Regions from separate parts of the Dickeya fangzhongdai genome, predicted to be linked through region 1. Evidence: predicted binding sites of a transcription regulator. Region 1 holds the regulator's gene; the other holds the start of a gene.
The links. The regulator LexA, encoded in region 1, represses DNA repair genes until DNA is damaged. The targets are predictions, from matches to a motif close to TNCTGTATGTACATACAGNA.
Positions count from the first base shown of each region.

Region 2: rmuC (DNA recombination protein RmuC) is a predicted target of LexA. The motif match lies at 5,554-5,573, and genes of this name have one in related genera.

Region 1 is NZ_CP025003.1:684,612-692,415, forward strand. It holds gene ubiC (chorismate lyase) at 469-984, shown strand; gene ubiA (4-hydroxybenzoate octaprenyltransferase) at 1,006-1,869, shown strand; gene plsB (glycerol-3-phosphate 1-O-acyltransferase PlsB) at 1,924-4,401, opposite strand; gene CVE23_RS03285 (diacylglycerol kinase) at 4,530-4,895, shown strand; gene lexA (transcriptional repressor LexA) at 5,005-5,616, shown strand; gene zur (zinc uptake transcriptional repressor Zur) at 5,920-6,429, opposite strand; gene CVE23_RS03300 (pirin family protein) at 6,682-7,386, opposite strand; gene CVE23_RS03305 (LysR family transcriptional regulator) at 7,496-7,804, shown strand, end outside.
Region 2 is NZ_CP025003.1:214,842-222,645, reverse strand. It holds gene tatB (Sec-independent protein translocase protein TatB) at 1-487, opposite strand, end outside; gene tatA (Sec-independent protein translocase subunit TatA) at 491-745, opposite strand; gene ubiB (ubiquinone biosynthesis regulatory protein kinase UbiB) at 843-2,480, opposite strand; gene ubiJ (ubiquinone biosynthesis protein UbiJ) at 2,477-3,085, opposite strand; gene ubiE (bifunctional demethylmenaquinone methyltransferase/2-methoxy-6-polyprenyl-1,4-benzoquinol methylase UbiE) at 3,099-3,854, opposite strand; gene rmuC (DNA recombination protein RmuC) at 3,976-5,508, opposite strand; gene argH (argininosuccinate lyase) at 5,697-7,070, opposite strand; gene argB (acetylglutamate kinase) at 7,188-7,804, opposite strand, start outside.

The sequences.
Region 1 (7,804 bases):
CGGGTAGTTTTTTTTAAGGGCTGCCGGTATGCAGGGTGAGCGCAGGAACGTACCTCATGTGTGATGAGGTTTGGCTACCCGCTAGTTTGCAACAGGGTGTGAGCCGGGCTGATAGATTGTGTAAAAATTACTCAAATCGTTAACAGGCGGTTCAGAGCCTGTTATCAGCGTACGATTCTTCGCTACACTGAGCATCTGCGCTACAATAAGCGCGTTTATACCTTTCATACTTCAAGTTGCAGGTGTGTTGGCTGCGTTCAAATCGGCTTACGCCAATTTGTCGTTCATCCCGGTCACTTACTTATGTAAGCTCTCGGGGATTCATTCGGTTGCCGTGTTACAAGGCGCTAATGAGCCTTGCCCTGAAGGGCCAACGCGTAGCGTTGTTCAACACGCCAGCGTGTTGTCCTGCAACTCGAATTATTTTGGGTAGATTTTATTTATTAAACACCGGGTGGAATGGGATACATGTCTGATAAGGCGTTGGCTAGCCTGCACTCGGTTGAGTGGTGCGCGCCTGAAGATTTACCCGCGTCAGTGGTGGACTGGTTGGTTTACCGCGATTCTATGACGCGTCGTCTGGAACGGCATTGCCTGCGGCTGACCGTGGAGGTTAGCGAAGAGCAGTTTGTGTCGTCGCTGGATATGGCTGGCGAATCGGCGCTGTTGCCGCTGAGTGAACGTTATTGGCTGCGTGAGGTGACGCTGCTGGGTGATGGCAAGCCCTGGTTATTCGGCCGCACGGTAATACCGGAGCAGACGCTGGAGGAGGCCGATATTGACCTGACGCAGATCGGTAACACGCCGCTGGGGCGTTATTTGTTTCTGCAGGGACCGCCGCCGCGCGATGTGATTCAGACCGGCCGAAGCGGGGCGCTGTGGGTGCGGCGTTCACGTTTGCTTTTGTCGGGCAATCCGTTGCTGATCACCGAGCTGTTTTTGCCGGATGCCCCCATTTATTTCCCCGACGCCCATCAGGGCTGAGTGCAGAAGGAGAATCAGGCGTTGGAAAGACTGTTAACGTCAGAACGCTGGGGCGCGTATTGTCGCCTGATGCGTATCGACAACCCGATTGGCACCCTGTTGTTGTTATGGCCGACACTGTGGGCATTGTGGCTGGCAGGGCGAGGAACGCCGGCACCCTGGACGCTGCTGGTGTTCGTGGCGGGCGTGTTCCTGATGCGTGCGGCAGGGTGTGTGATCAATGACTACGCCGACCGCCATTTCGACGGTCATGTTAAACGCACCGCCGCGCGTCCGTTGCCGGCTGGCTTGGTGAGCGAACAATCCGCCAAGGTGCTGTTTGTCGTGCTGGTGTTACTGGCGTTCGGCCTGGTGCTGACCATGAATCCGTTGACCATCTGGTTATCGGTCGCCGCGCTGGCGCTGGCCTGGGTATACCCATTTATGAAGCGCGTCAGCCATCTGCCGCAACTGGTGCTGGGCGCGGCGTTTGGCTGGTCGATCCCGATGGCTTACGCCGCTGTCAGCGAATCATTGCCTGCCACCTGCTGGCTGATGTTTTTTGCCTATATCTGCTGGACCGTCGCTTACGACACCGAATACGCCATGGTGGATCGCGACGATGACCTCAAGATCGGGATAAAATCCACCGCCATTCTGTTTGGCAGTCACGACACCCTGATTATCGGCGTACTGCAACTGATGACGCTGGTGGCGATGCTGGCGCTGGGGCGGATGATGGGGCTGAGTCAGGTTTTTTACTGGTCGGTGCTGGCGGCCGCCGCCTTGTTCGCTTATCAGCAGAAACTGATTGCCGGGCGTGAGCGCGATGACTGTTTTCGGGCGTTCAAAAACAATAACTACGTGGGGATGGTGCTGTTTTTCGGCATCCTGTTCGGTCTGTAACCGTTTTCCTGGTAATAAATGCAGCCCTGCGGAGTCGATCCGCAGGGCTGATTATCACTCGGTTTCTTCTTTTTCGACGATACTGGCGGCAGGTTCGCTATCGTCGCTTTCCTGCGCCAGACTGGCGCTTTCAATCGTCAGCTTCACTTCCGGAGTCAGCAGCTCGCCCAGAATGGCGTAAATCGCCTGGACGTGTTCCAGCACTGCATCGCCGCTGTCACTGACATACCCTTCGTTACGCAACGTGTTGACCAGCGTTGAGAACACCGCCTTGTCGAAAAACTCCGGTGCGTTGATACCGTGCAACACCGAAAGACGCTGCGCCATGCTGCGGCTCTCTTTCTCCAGCGCGCCGCGGCTGATGGTCGGGTTGGCGTTCAGCAACGCCAGGGTAATAGCGTAACGCTGCAGCGTTTCGCGGACACCGGCGGCCAGCAATTGCAGCGCGCGGATACGCGCCGGGTTCAGTTCCAGCCCGCCGTCCTTATTCAGAATCAACTGCTGACGTGCCAGCTCGGACACCAGCGAATCCAGTACAGCGGACAGTTCGGACTTCTTGTAATGCAGGAACAATTCGGCCTGCAGCAGCGGATAAATCAGCGTTATCTGGCGCAGCAGTTCTTCGGTGGTGATCCGGCGATAATGCATTACGATGCTGGCAACCAGTGATGGCAACACCAGCATATGGTGAATGTTATTGCGATAGTACGTCATCAGCACCGCCTGCTCGCGCGGCAGGATAATAATGTCGCCGACGTTGTCCTTTTCCACCTCGAACTTGTCCATACCGAGCGCGTGTTCCAGCAACTCGGCGGCGGTTTTGTTCGGCACGGTGATATCGCTGCTGTAAGGAACGTTACGCAACAACTGCAGATAACACTCCAACTGCTCTTCCATCTGCTCGCGCGTCAGCGCCCGCTGGCGGGAAGCCAACAGCGCGGTGCAGCACAGGTTCATGGCGTTGGCCGCCGCCGCGTTGTTGATGCGCACCATGATGTCGTCGGCGATATCCTGTACGGTCGGCGTCAGCCAGGCCGGACGTTGCGGATCGATAGGATCGATGGCGTCGCGCCACTGCGGCACGCGGTTGTTGAGGTAGGTGGTCAGCGACAGCGGCTCGCCGATGTTAACGTACCCCTGGCCGAGATTACGCAGCTTGCGCAGCCCGCGCACCATCTGCAGGAAGCCTTCTTTTTCCTTGGTGGCGCCGCGCAGCTCTTTGGCGTAGGTGCCCACTTCCATCACGTGTTCGTAGCCGATGTAAATCGGCACCAGCGTGATCGGGCGGGTGCCGCCGCGCAGCATCGCCTGAATGGTCATCGCCAGCGTGCCGGTCTTCGGCTCCAGCAAACGGCCGGTGCGAGAACGGCCGCCTTCGACGAAGTACTCCACCGAATAACCGCGGGTAAACAACTCGCCCAGATACTCGCGGAACAGGGTCGAATAGAGCTTGTTGCCTTTGAAGGTCCGGCGGATGAAAAAGGCGCCGAGACGGCGGAAGATCGGACCGGCCGGCCAGAAGTTAAGGTTGATGCCGGCGGCGATGTGCGGCGGCACCAGCCCCTGATGGTAGAGCACGTAAGAGAGCAGCAGATAGTCCATGTGGCTGCGGTGGCAGGGAACATAGACGATTTCATGCCCGTCCTGCGCCAACTGGCGTACCCGCTCGGCATTGTGCACGTTGATGCCCTGGTACAGACGGTTCCAGGTCCAGCCCAGCACACGGTCGGATAGCCTGACGGCTTCATAGGAGAAGTCGGCGGCAATCTCTTCGAGCAGCGTGATGGCGTTCTGCTGTGCCTTGTCGTGGGAAATCTTCTTGACCCGCGCCTCATCATCAATCGCTTTGGCGATGGCGCGGGAAGACAACAGCTTGTTGAACAACTCCTGACGAACCGGTAAACGCGGGCCGACGGCCGCCAGTCGCAGACGGGAGAAGTGCATACGCGCCACGCGCGCCAGTTTGTGGGCGATGGTCTTGTCGGTGCCGTGCTCGGTCGCCATGTAACGCAGCGAAACGGGAACGGAGAAACGCACAAAGCTGTCGCGACCCAGCCACAGAACGGCGAAGAATTTCTCTATGCCGTTCAGCAACCGCAGATGCGGCGTGTCCTGATTCTGGCCTTCGCGGCCTGGGGAACGGCCGAACATGACCGACACCGGCACCATCTGTATGTCGAGTTCCGGATTGTTGCGATGCAGATCCAGATAGTCGTGAAACAACTTTATCGACTGCTGTTTGGGCACGTAGTAACGGAACAGACGCGGGCCGTCGTTGACAAATACGTGGCTCGGCAAGGTTTTTCCGTCGATCTGCAACGGCTGCAACGGATCGGGCAGATTGAGCTCCAGACATTTGGTGCGCAGAGTCAGCAGATCCGCCTTGGAATTGTAGGGCAGCACATAGAAGATCGGCCGCGCCGGATCCAGACGTTGTTCGTTAACGGGATCCTGTGGGATAACCTTACTCTTTACCAAGAGTTTTAGTGGGAAATTCAGTAGTTTATAGTAGATTCTACGCCAACCTGACATAACAACCAGAAGCCTCTTGTTAGCAATGCGGGCCAAGGATACCAGAAACCCGGCAGGATATCTGTGGTGATGAGACCATGACGACGCGTTAAAATTGCGGCCAATGACAAATTAAAGGTGGAGTAAGCATGAACAAAACAACCGGAATAACCCGCATCATCAAGGCGGCGGGTTATTCGCTACAAGGGTTGAAACAGGCATGGCGGCACGAAGCGGCATTTCGCCAGGAGTCATTACTCACGCTTGCTGCGATTATTATTGCCTGCTGGCTGCCGGTTTCAATGGTGGAACGGCTGTTGTTGATCGGTTCCGTGGTGCTGATCGTGCTGTTTGAGCTGGTCAATAGCGCTATTGAAGCGGTGGTGGATCGGGTCGGCATGGATTACCACGAATTGTCCGGCCGGGCGAAGGACATCGGTTCGGCGGCGGTATTTGTCGCCTGTTTGCTGGCGACCGGAGTATGGGGGGCGATACTGTGGAATCGTTTTGCGTGACGCTTTGCATAATCGCAGAAAAATCCGCGCAATAGCGATATCGCGGTTCCCATCGGCACTTTCCCTGTATATACTCACAGCGAAACTGTATAAACAACCAGGGGGCGGAATGAAAGCGCTAACTACCAGACAACAGCAGGTTTATGATCTGATTCGCGATCATATTTCACAAACCGGTATGCCGCCCACCCGGGCCGAAATCGCCAGTCAGCTTGGCTTCCGTTCGCCGAATGCGGCTGAGGAACATCTCAAGGCGCTGGCGCGTAAAGGCGTTATTGAGATCGTCACCGGCGCTTCCCGCGGTATTCGCCTGCTGATGGAAGAAGAAGATCAGGGATTGCCGTTGATCGGTCGCGTCGCCGCCGGTGAACCGTTGCTGGCGCAACAGCACATCGAATGCCACTATCAGGTCGACCCGGCGATGTTCAAGCCCAGCGCCGATTTCCTGCTGCGGGTCAGCGGGATGTCGATGAAAGATATCGGTATTCTGGACGGCGACCTGCTGGCGGTGCATAAAACGCAGGATGTGCGTAACGGCCAGGTGGTGGTCGCGCGCATTGAAGATGAAGTGACGGTCAAGCGACTGAAAAAGCAGGGCAATGTTGTGCAACTGCTGGCGGAAAACAAAGAGTTCGCTCCAATCGTGGTCGATCTGCGTGAGCAGAATTTCTCGATTGAAGGATTGGCGGTTGGCGTAATCCGCAACAGCGACTGGAGCTAACGCCCCTGCTTTAGTCCGCCTTTGAAGGATGGATGCTGCCGCCCATGCAGGTGTTCAGCTTGTCTGGATGAACGCCTGTACTGCCCGGTACTTTGACCGGGCTGAACGTGATGTATGAATTCAGGGACGCGTGGTGTATTCAGGAAGAATCACTTTATTCAGAACGAATAACTGTCTTTAGAACGAATAGCTGTTTTCAGAAAGAATAGCTGCCTTCAGAACAAATAGCTGCCTTCAGAACGAATAATGTATTCATTAAGAATCATGTATTTAGAAAGAGTAGTGTGAAGCAATGCTTCACACTTAGCGTTTCTTCACCATGATGCTGTGATCATGATTACAGCTGTCCCGATGTTCGCAGGACTCCACCTTCTGGCATTCGCCACACAAGCCGTGGGCTTCCACCACACTGTGACGCAGAGCGAAGCCAGCCTGTTTCGCCAACTGGTGCAGCGTTTCCTCAACGCCTTCCGTCTGACGTTCCGTCACCTGCCCGCAGCGGTCGCATATAAACAATGCCGAAGTATGGCTATGTTCTTCGAAATGATGGCACAGCACATAGCTGTTGGTGGACTCCACCTTGTGGATAAAACCTTGTTCCAGCAGGAAATCCAGCGCGCGATAAACGGTGGGAGGCTTGGCCTGAGGCTCGGAAACGCGAAGCAAATCCAGCAGATCATACGCGCTGATCGCACCGGGTTGCTGGGCCATCAAGCGCAACACTTCCTGACGCTGTGGCGTCAGACGCACATTGCGTTGCTGGCAAAGCTGTTCAGCCTGGGCAACAAGTTTGTCCGGATTGGTTGAATCCATTGCAGTAACCCTGAAGCGAGTGTGAAATCATGGCGGCATCTTACCATGACTGAATAAAAACGCCGAGATGGCTGCCGCAAGGTTGCGCTAGGCCATCTCTCGTCACACTGCATAACTGGCGATTCATTTTCTTCATAGCGGAATCCCTGCCGTGTACCGGCCTGATTCGCGGCGCCGGCACCGCCCTGAAACCTGGTGGTCAGGGCGGAAGGCAACATGCGTGGCGGGACTTTGTACGAGCACGGGTCAGGCTTAGACCACCAGATCGATCAGCAATGCTCGTGTGGCGGTTTCCGCCCGGATGATAAGGCTGTTTTCCTGCTGAACAAACGCGCCGTCGCCGCAGCGCAATACGTTGGGAATCGCAGCGCTATTGCCGTTGATGCTGATCGTGCCGTGAATCGATTGCAGATAGGCGCGGTTGCCGTTTAGCGTCAGGTTGTGCTGCTCGCCGGCCGCCAGATTCAGATGGTGGATCCACACCTGCTGACGCAAATGAAAGGCGCTGGCCGACTCATCCGGCGATGCCAGCAACTGGTAAGGTTGGTCTTTTAGCGCTAACCGCTGCAAACACCGGTTTTCCCGCGTTGGGCAGGCGTCCAGCCACAGTTGCAGCCGGGTCAGCGGCGTGTCGTCGCCGATATTGTGTTCGCTGTAACTAACGTTGGGCTGGGCGGCCAGCAGCAAGGCTTCGCCCGCTTTGGCGCGGGTATGATTACCGTTGCTGTCGCGGTATTCCGCCTCGCCCTGCAACAGGATGTTCAGAATGTCGACGCGCGGATAGGTTCGTGGCTGAAAAGAGGCACCCGGGGCCAGCACTTCCTGATTGAGCACCCGCAGCGAGGCGAAACCCAGTAGATCAGGATCAAAGTAATGACCGAAAGAAAAGGTGTAACGTGCCTGCAACCAGCCATAGTTAGCCTGGCCGCATTGTTCTGCTGCTCTGCTAATGATCATGGTATTCGACCCTGAGAATTATTGATAAAGCGATAGTAATTGTCTGGACGATGGATTGTTAGCCAGTTAATCTGGTCGGTACGTTCAAAAATCCTGAATGAGTGAAGAAATGGCAAAAGAACGGGCATTAACACTAGAAGCTTTAAGGGTCATGGACGCCATCGATCGCCGGGGAAGTTTTGCTGCCGCTGCAGATGAACTGGGGCGAGTCCCGTCCGCTCTGAGTTATACCATGCAGAAACTGGAGGATGAACTGGATGTGGTGCTGTTCGACCGCTCAGGCCATCGCACCAAATTCACTAATGTCGGACGGATGCTGCTGGAGCGGGGACGAATTCTGCTGGAAGCCGCCGACAAACTAACCACGGATGCCGAAGCGCTGGCGCGAGGATGGGAAACCCACCTGACCATCGTGGTG
Region 2 (7,804 bases), 470 kb from region 1:
ACGCCGCACCTGCAGGCGCTGTCGGCGGCACAGCCGTCATCGCCTCGCCGCGCGTAACCGGCTCCACAGCGGGAGTCGCGGTGACCGCTGGCGTCGGCCCGGCATTGCGCTCGACGTCCAGAACACCATCGTGCGCCGCTTCAGGATCGGCAAGCGGTACATGTTCCGGCGCATCGCTGCCATCCAGCTTGATGCTGTGAGGGCGCTTCATCGCTTCGGCAGCCTCTTTCAGTTCATCCATCGACGCTTTAAGCTCCGGCGACAAATTCTGCAGTTGGCTGGCCTGTTCCACTTTCTTCAGGCTTTCCTGCAATTCCTGCAGTTTCATCTCTTGCGCCAGTTCATTCTGCACCGTCGATGCCAGCGAGCGCAGCGCGCGAATCCATCCCGCTACGGTTCTTACCGCTACCGGCAGGCGTTCAGGCCCCAGCACTACCAGACCGATCACCATCACCAGCAGCAGTTCACTAAACCCGATATCAAACACCGATTACACCTGCTCTTTATGCTGGCTTTTCTCTTCCTGACTGGCTTGCGGCTTCTGCTCCGAAATGGATTTGGTCGCAAAGTCAGCGTCCTGTTGTTTGTCGTCGTTGGCAGCGGGCTGATCGTCGCTCATCGCTTTCTTGAAGCCCTTAATCGACGCGCCCAGGTCGGAACCCAGGGTTCTCAGCTTGTTGGTTCCGAACAGCAGTACCACGATCACCGCGATAACCAACAGATTCCAGATACTAATACCGCCCATACTGTGCTTACCTCTTTACTCAAAAGGAATTCATGTGACACGTTCATCAGGAACCGTCAGGCTCCTGATGAGGCGCTTGTTCAATGGGTGCAACTGCTCAACGAGTACTACGCCAGCCGATAATCCAGGCCACAAAACCGGCGGCAATTAGGCCAGCCGGTACGATATCGGCCTCTACCTTACTGACCAACAGTATCGTCCCGCTCAACAGCAGCGTCGCCCCGACACCCAGCATATAACGGGCCCGACCATGGCGGGTGCGTTGTGTCCGCAGCTCGCTGGTCAACAGCTCCATGTTCTGCTTCAGCATCTTATGCTGGCGTAAACCGTCATAGAACAATTCGGGAATCTCAGGCAGTTTTTCCACCCAAAACGGCGCTTTCTCTTTAAATGCGCGCAACATGGCGGGCAATCCAACCTGATCCTTCAGCCAGGTTTCCAGAAAAGGCTTGGCCGTCTTCCACAAATCCAGTTGCGGGTAGAGCTGGCGCCCCACGCCCTCAATGTACAGTAACGTCTTCTGCAGCAGCACTAGTTGGGGCTGCACTTCCATATTGAAGCGACGCGCCGTATTAAAGAGGTTCAATAATACATGACCGAAAGAAATTTCTGCTAACGGCTTTTCAAATATTGGCTCGCACACGGTACGGATGGCGAATTCGAACTCTTCTACATTGGTATCTTGCGGAACCCAACCGGAGTCTACATGCAGCTCGGCGACGCGGCGGTAGTCGCGGTTGAAAAAGGCGATAAAGTTCTCCGCCAGATAGCGCTTATCGTTTTTATTCAGCGAACCGACAATACCGCAGTCAATGCCGATATATTGCGGGTCTTCCGGATGCTCGTAGCTGATGAAGATATTGCCGGGATGCATATCGGCATGGAAGAAGCTGTCGCGGAACACCTGGGTGAAAAAGACTTGCACGCCGCGCTCGGCCAGCAGCGGCATATTGATGCCGTGCCGCTTGAGCGCCTCGATATCCGACACCGGAATACCGTAAATACGCTCCATTACCAGCACTCGTTCGTTGCAGTAATCAGAGTAGATTTCCGGCACATACAGCATCGGGCTATTTTCAAAATTGCGCCGCAACTGGATGGCGTTGGCGGCTTCACGCAGCAGATTCAGTTCATCCAGCAACGTTTTTTCATACTCGCGCACCACTTCGCGCGGCCGCAGACGACGCCCGTCCGGCAGCAGAATCGGCAGCCAGCCAGCCAGACGATTCATCAACCGCATATCCGCCTTGATGACCGGCAGAATATCCGGACGAATGACTTTGATGACGATGTCTTTGCCGGTGGTTTTCAGCCTGGCGGTGTGCACCTGAGCAATCGACGCCGAGGCCAGCGGTTTGGCGTCAAAATCATCGAACCAGGTTTCCAGTTTTCCGCCCATCGACATCTCGATCTGCCGACGGGCCAGCTCGCCGTCAAACGGCTCCACCTGATCCTGCAGCATCGCCAGTTGGTCGGCGATAGCGGGGGGAAACAAGTCACGGCGGGTCGACATCATCTGGCCGAACTTGATCCATACCGGACCCAGCTCTTGCAGCGCCAGACGCAAACGCTCGCCCAATGGTTTGTCCTTGTGGCGATTCGGCAACCAGAACCAAAGGCAACGCCAAAGACGCAACGGCGTCGTCAGAGGAATACGCGGAATCAGCTCATCCAGACCATAACTCAGCAGCACCCCGATAATCCGGTACAGCCGCAGCAATTCTCCCGGCGTCATGGCGATCCCTCCAGTTTTGCCAGCCGGCGGGACAGGGTTTCCGCCGACTGCGCCAGAGCGTCCACTTCATCGGCAAACCACAGCCCTTCCAGTTTGCCCGGCGCCAGACGCCACTCTTCGGTCACCGTTTCCGACAACGCCTGCTGCTGGCGGCACGCCGAGCGCATTAGCGCCCCGGCCACGTTGCCGACCGCCTGACTCAGCCCTTGCGCCACCACATCGCCCAGCCAGGGCGACAGCCACTCCGCCGGGTCAAACTCCGCCAGATCCAGCAAGGTGACAAACTGCTGCGCAACCTGAATGTCGCCTTCCAGCACCAGCTCGCCACTACGCATCAACGCGGACAATTGCTGCCGGTCGCGCAGTTTCACCAGCGCCGACAGGCGGGTCTGCAACAGGCAATCCGGCTGCGCCGACCACTGACTCATGACATCGAGACGGTACTCGGAGAAAACCAATACCAGCGGCGTATCCAGCTCCGCCACTTCAACTCGCAACGTTTTTCCGTGCAAACGCTGACGGGCGGCTTTCATGCTCCGGTCGCGGAACAACAGCTGGTTGAGCGCTGTTTCCAGTGCCGCCGTCAACACAGGCATTATCAACATGGGAGTATCCAACTCAGAATTTAAATCCGCGATGCAACGCCACGATACCGCTGGTCAGATTGAAGTAATCCACACTGTCAAAACCGGCATCGACCATCATCCCTTTCAGAGTTTCCTGATCCGGGTGCATACGGATAGACTCCGCCAGATAGCGGTAGCTGCCGGCGTCGCTGGCTATCATTTCGCCAATGCGGGGCAGCACATGGAAAGAGTAAGCATCGTATACCTTGCTTAACGCTTTCACGGTTGGCTTCGAAAACTCCAGTACCAGCAGGCGACCACCAGGCTTCAACACCCGATACATGGAACGCAGCGCCTTCTCTTTTTCGGTTACGTTACGCAACCCGAACGAAATAGTGATGCAGTCGAAAAAGTTATCCGGAAACGGCAGGGCTTCGGCATTGGCCTGAACATAGCTGACATTGCCCACCACACCGTGGTTGCGCAGTTTCTCGCGTCCTACTTTCAACATCGACGCGTTGATATCCGCCAGCACCACTTCGCCTTCATCCCCCACCAGACGGGAGAATTTAGCGGTCAGGTCGCCGGTGCCGCCAGCCAGATCCAGCACGAGCTGGCCGCGGCGCACACCGCTGCATTCGATGGTAAACCGTTTCCAGATGCGGTGAATGCCAAACGACATCAGATCGTTCATCAGGTCATATTTGGCCGCCACAGAATGAAAAACACCCGCGACCATGGCTTCCTTATCGTCTTTAGCCACCGTGCGAAAACCAAAATGTGTCGTTTTTTCCGAATCGTCTACCATGTTATCCGCCTGCTTTTTCAACTTCAGGATCGTGTTACCTATTAATGGGTAGAGAGTGTAACAGACCCCGCCCAAAAGCGACCGCCCTTCTTTTCACCCTATACATCGAACCTGATCAACATCATACCGCCGTGCCGTTGTGCACATCATCCGTACCGCATTCAGCCGCATCGTCATCCAGATCCTGCGACAGCGCGGGCAACTCATCATACGCCAACGGTTCGTCTTGCATTACAGGCACGTTGACCGGCCGCTTAATCTCCACCCCCAGCGCACGAAACCCTTCGGCCTGACCGATCAGGTTGCCACGCCCGGACACCAGCTTTTTCATCGCCTGACGGTAACTGGCCTGCGCTTTGTCCAGCCCCTGCCCCAGCGCGGCCATATCGTCAACGAACAAACGCAGTTTGTCATACAGCCGGGACGCCCGTTCGGCGATCAGTTGCGCATTGCGGCTTTGCTGCTCGTAACGCCAGAGATTGTTAATTGTCCGTAACGCTACCAGCAAAGTCGTGGGGCTGACCAGCATAATATTGTGACGCAGTGCCTCGGTAATCAGATCAGGCTGGCGGTCGATCGCCACCAGAAACGCCGGCTCGACCGGGATGAACATCAGTACATAGTCGAGCGAACGCAACCCCGGCAGTTGCTGGTAGTCTTTACTGCCCAGCAGCCGGATATGATTGCGGATGGACAGCAGATGCTCGTTTAGCGCCGCCGCCCGCTCGACCTCGTTGTCGCTGTTGAAATAACGCTCATAGGCCACCAACGACATTTTGGCGTCGATGACTACATCCTTGCCGTGCGGCAGCCGGACTATCACATCCGGTTGCAGGCGACTGTTGTTGCCGGTTTGTACGCTGACCTGGGTGTCATACTCATGCCCTTCGCGCAGCCCGGAGCTTTCCAGCACCCGACTTAACACCACCTCTCCCCAGTTGCCCTGGGTTTTGTTGTCCCCTTTCAACGCATTGGTGAGGTTGATGGCTTCCTGCGCCATACGGGCGTTAAGCTGTTGCAGGTTACGGATCTCATGGGCCAGCGTGTGTCGCTCCTTCGATTCGGCGCCAAAGCTCTCCTGCACCTGACGGCGAAAACCGTCCAGTTGTTCGCGTAGCGGCGTCAGCAGCTTTTCCATGCTCTGCTGATTTTGCTGGTCCACTTTGTGCCCGCTCTGTTCAAAGATGCGATTGGCAAGGTTTTCAAACTGGGTGGACAACCGCTGTTCGCTGTTCATCAGCAACCGCTGCTTTTCTTCCGCCGCCAGCCGGGTTTCTTCAAGGCGGATCGTCACTTCGCGCAGTTCCGCTTCCTGTGCGCCGTTGGCTTCGCGCAGCGCACGCAGCTCCTGATTAAGCTGAACGCACTCTTCCCGCAGCTCCGCCAGTTGCCGCAACTTTTCCTCGCCAGCCGCCAGTTGGCCGTGCAGCATACGCAGTTCCTGCGTCTGCTGATCCAGCCGCTGCTGGTCCTGCCGTCGCATCTGCTGGCTTTCAATCAGCTGTTGGCGCGCCTGTTCCAGCGCCTGCTGTTGCAACTGTAATTCGGTGTCATGCCGCGCCTGACGCTGTTGCTGCCACAGGCTGGCAGCCAGCCAACCCAGCAGCAGGCCGACCACGCCGCCGCCGACGCCATAAAACAAGGAGATCTCCACACCGCCTCCGGGTTATGAGTACCACTGCCCGCCAAGGTAAAATGAGGCTGTATATATGTCCAGAGGTGACGTGAGAAATCGGCCGAAAAAGCCGCTGTCAAACGAGAAAATGCGAGCCGACTTCAGAAAGCGGGCGGCAGAAAAAACAAAACCGGCCCTTGAGCCGGTTTTGGAATTTATCGCAAGGATTACGCCAGACGCTGTTTTGCGTCGGCGATGGCGCGCGCGACCTGTTGCGGCGACACCCCGCCCTGCGCGGCGCGTTTTTCCAGACAGGACTGCAACGACAGCACCGGATACACATCGTCTTCGATCACGGCGCTGAACTGTTTGAGATCCGCCAGCGACAACGCTTCCAACGCTTTGCCCTGACGAATGGCCTCCACCACCGCTTCACCGACGATGTGGTGCGCTTCACGGAACGGCACGCCTTTGGCGACCAGATAGTCGGCCAGTTCGGTGGCGTTGGCGTAGCCCTGCTGCGCCGCTTCCTGACAACGCGGACGTTTCACCTGAATGCCTTCCAGCACCAGCGCCGCCATCATCAGGCAATCGTGCCAGGTGTCCAGCGCGTCGAACAGCCCTTCCTTGTCTTCCTGCATATCTTTGTTGTACGCCAGCGGCAGGCCTTTCAGCGTCACCAGCATGCCGGCCAGCGCGCCCTGCACCCGTCCGCATTTACCGCGGATCAGCTCCAGCGCGTCCGGGTTCTTTTTCTGCGGCATCAGCGAGGAGCCGGAGGTCACGCGGTCGGACAGTTCGACAAACGCCGCTTCGCCGCTGTTGAAGAAGATCAAGTCTTCAGCGAAGCGCGACAGGTGCACCATGCCGATGGAGGCGTCAGACAACAGTTCCAGCACGTGATCGCGATCGGATACCGTATCCAGACTGTTGCGTGTCGCCGAGGCAAAACCCAGCCAGCCGGCCAGTTGCTCGCGGTCGATAGGATAGGCGGTGCCTGCCAGCGCGCCGCAACCCAGCGGGCTGACGTCCAGGCGCTTGAGCGTGTCTTCCAGACGACTCTCGTCACGCGCGAGCATTTCATGATAAGCCAGACACCAGTGGGCGAACGTTACCGGCTGCGCGCGCTGCAAATGGGTATACCCCGGCATCACCGCATCCTGATTAGCCTCGGCGGTAGCGACCAGCGCGGCGCGCAGATGACGGATCGCCTGCGCCAGTTCGCTCACCTGCGCCTTGCACCACAGTTTCAGGTCGGTAGCGACCTGATCGTTACGGCTGCGCCCGGTGTGCAGTTTCTTGCCCAGATCGCCGACTTTCTCGATCAGTTTCTGCTCCACCCAACTGTGGATGTCTTCCGCGTCGCTTTGCAGGATAGCGTCGGGATCCGCCTGCACCTCTTTCAGCAGTGCGTTGAGCGCCAGCTCCAGTTGCTGCTGTTCCTGAGCGCTCAGTACGTTCACCGTCACCAGCGCCTTGGACCAGCCGATGGATCCGATGATGTCCTGCTCCGCCAGACGGTAATCAAACCGCAGTGAATCGTTGAACTGTTTAAAACGTTGATCTGCCGCCTGCGTGAACCGTCCGCCCCACAAAGCCATAACTACACTCCCGGTATCTCTGATAAAGGCGGGCCGACTCCTGTCCGCCCCGCCGTTGAACTGCTCGTATTTCTCCGGCGGTTGTCGCCGGGAGAAAACGTGATTGATGCTCGCGGCTTACGCCAGAATACGGGTGCCGATGGACACGCCGTTGAACAACGCCGGCAACTGCTCGGCGTGACGCCAGCTGGCGATATCCACCGGACGTCCCAGCGCGCGCGCCGCGTCCAGCGCCGCATTAACCTTGACGATCATGCCGTCGGTAATAATGCCCTGCGCGATCAGTTCTTCCGCTTTGCCGGCGGTCATTTCCGCGATGCGCTGACCTTTGCCGTCCAGAATGCCGCTGACATCGGACAGCAGGATCAGGTCGGCGCCCAGCGTCTGCGCCAGCGCGGTGGCGGCCTGATCGGCGTTGACGTTCATCAGTTCGCCGCCGGCAGTGATGCCGATGGAGCTAATGACCGGCAGATAACCGGCATTCAGCAGGGTGTTGAGCAACGCCGGAGAGCCGACTTCGGCTTTACCCACGTGCCCCAGTTCGTCGTTCAGTTGCGTGACCACCGTGCTGCCGCCATCCGCCAGACTCAGGCCAACGGCGTTGATGCCGTGACGAATCGACCAGGCCAGCAGGGTTTTGTTGGCGGAACCGGCCAGCGCGCCGGTAATGATGTCGATCTGATCGGCGGGCGTCACGCGCAGGCCGTTCTTCTTGACCACCGGCAGCGACAGTT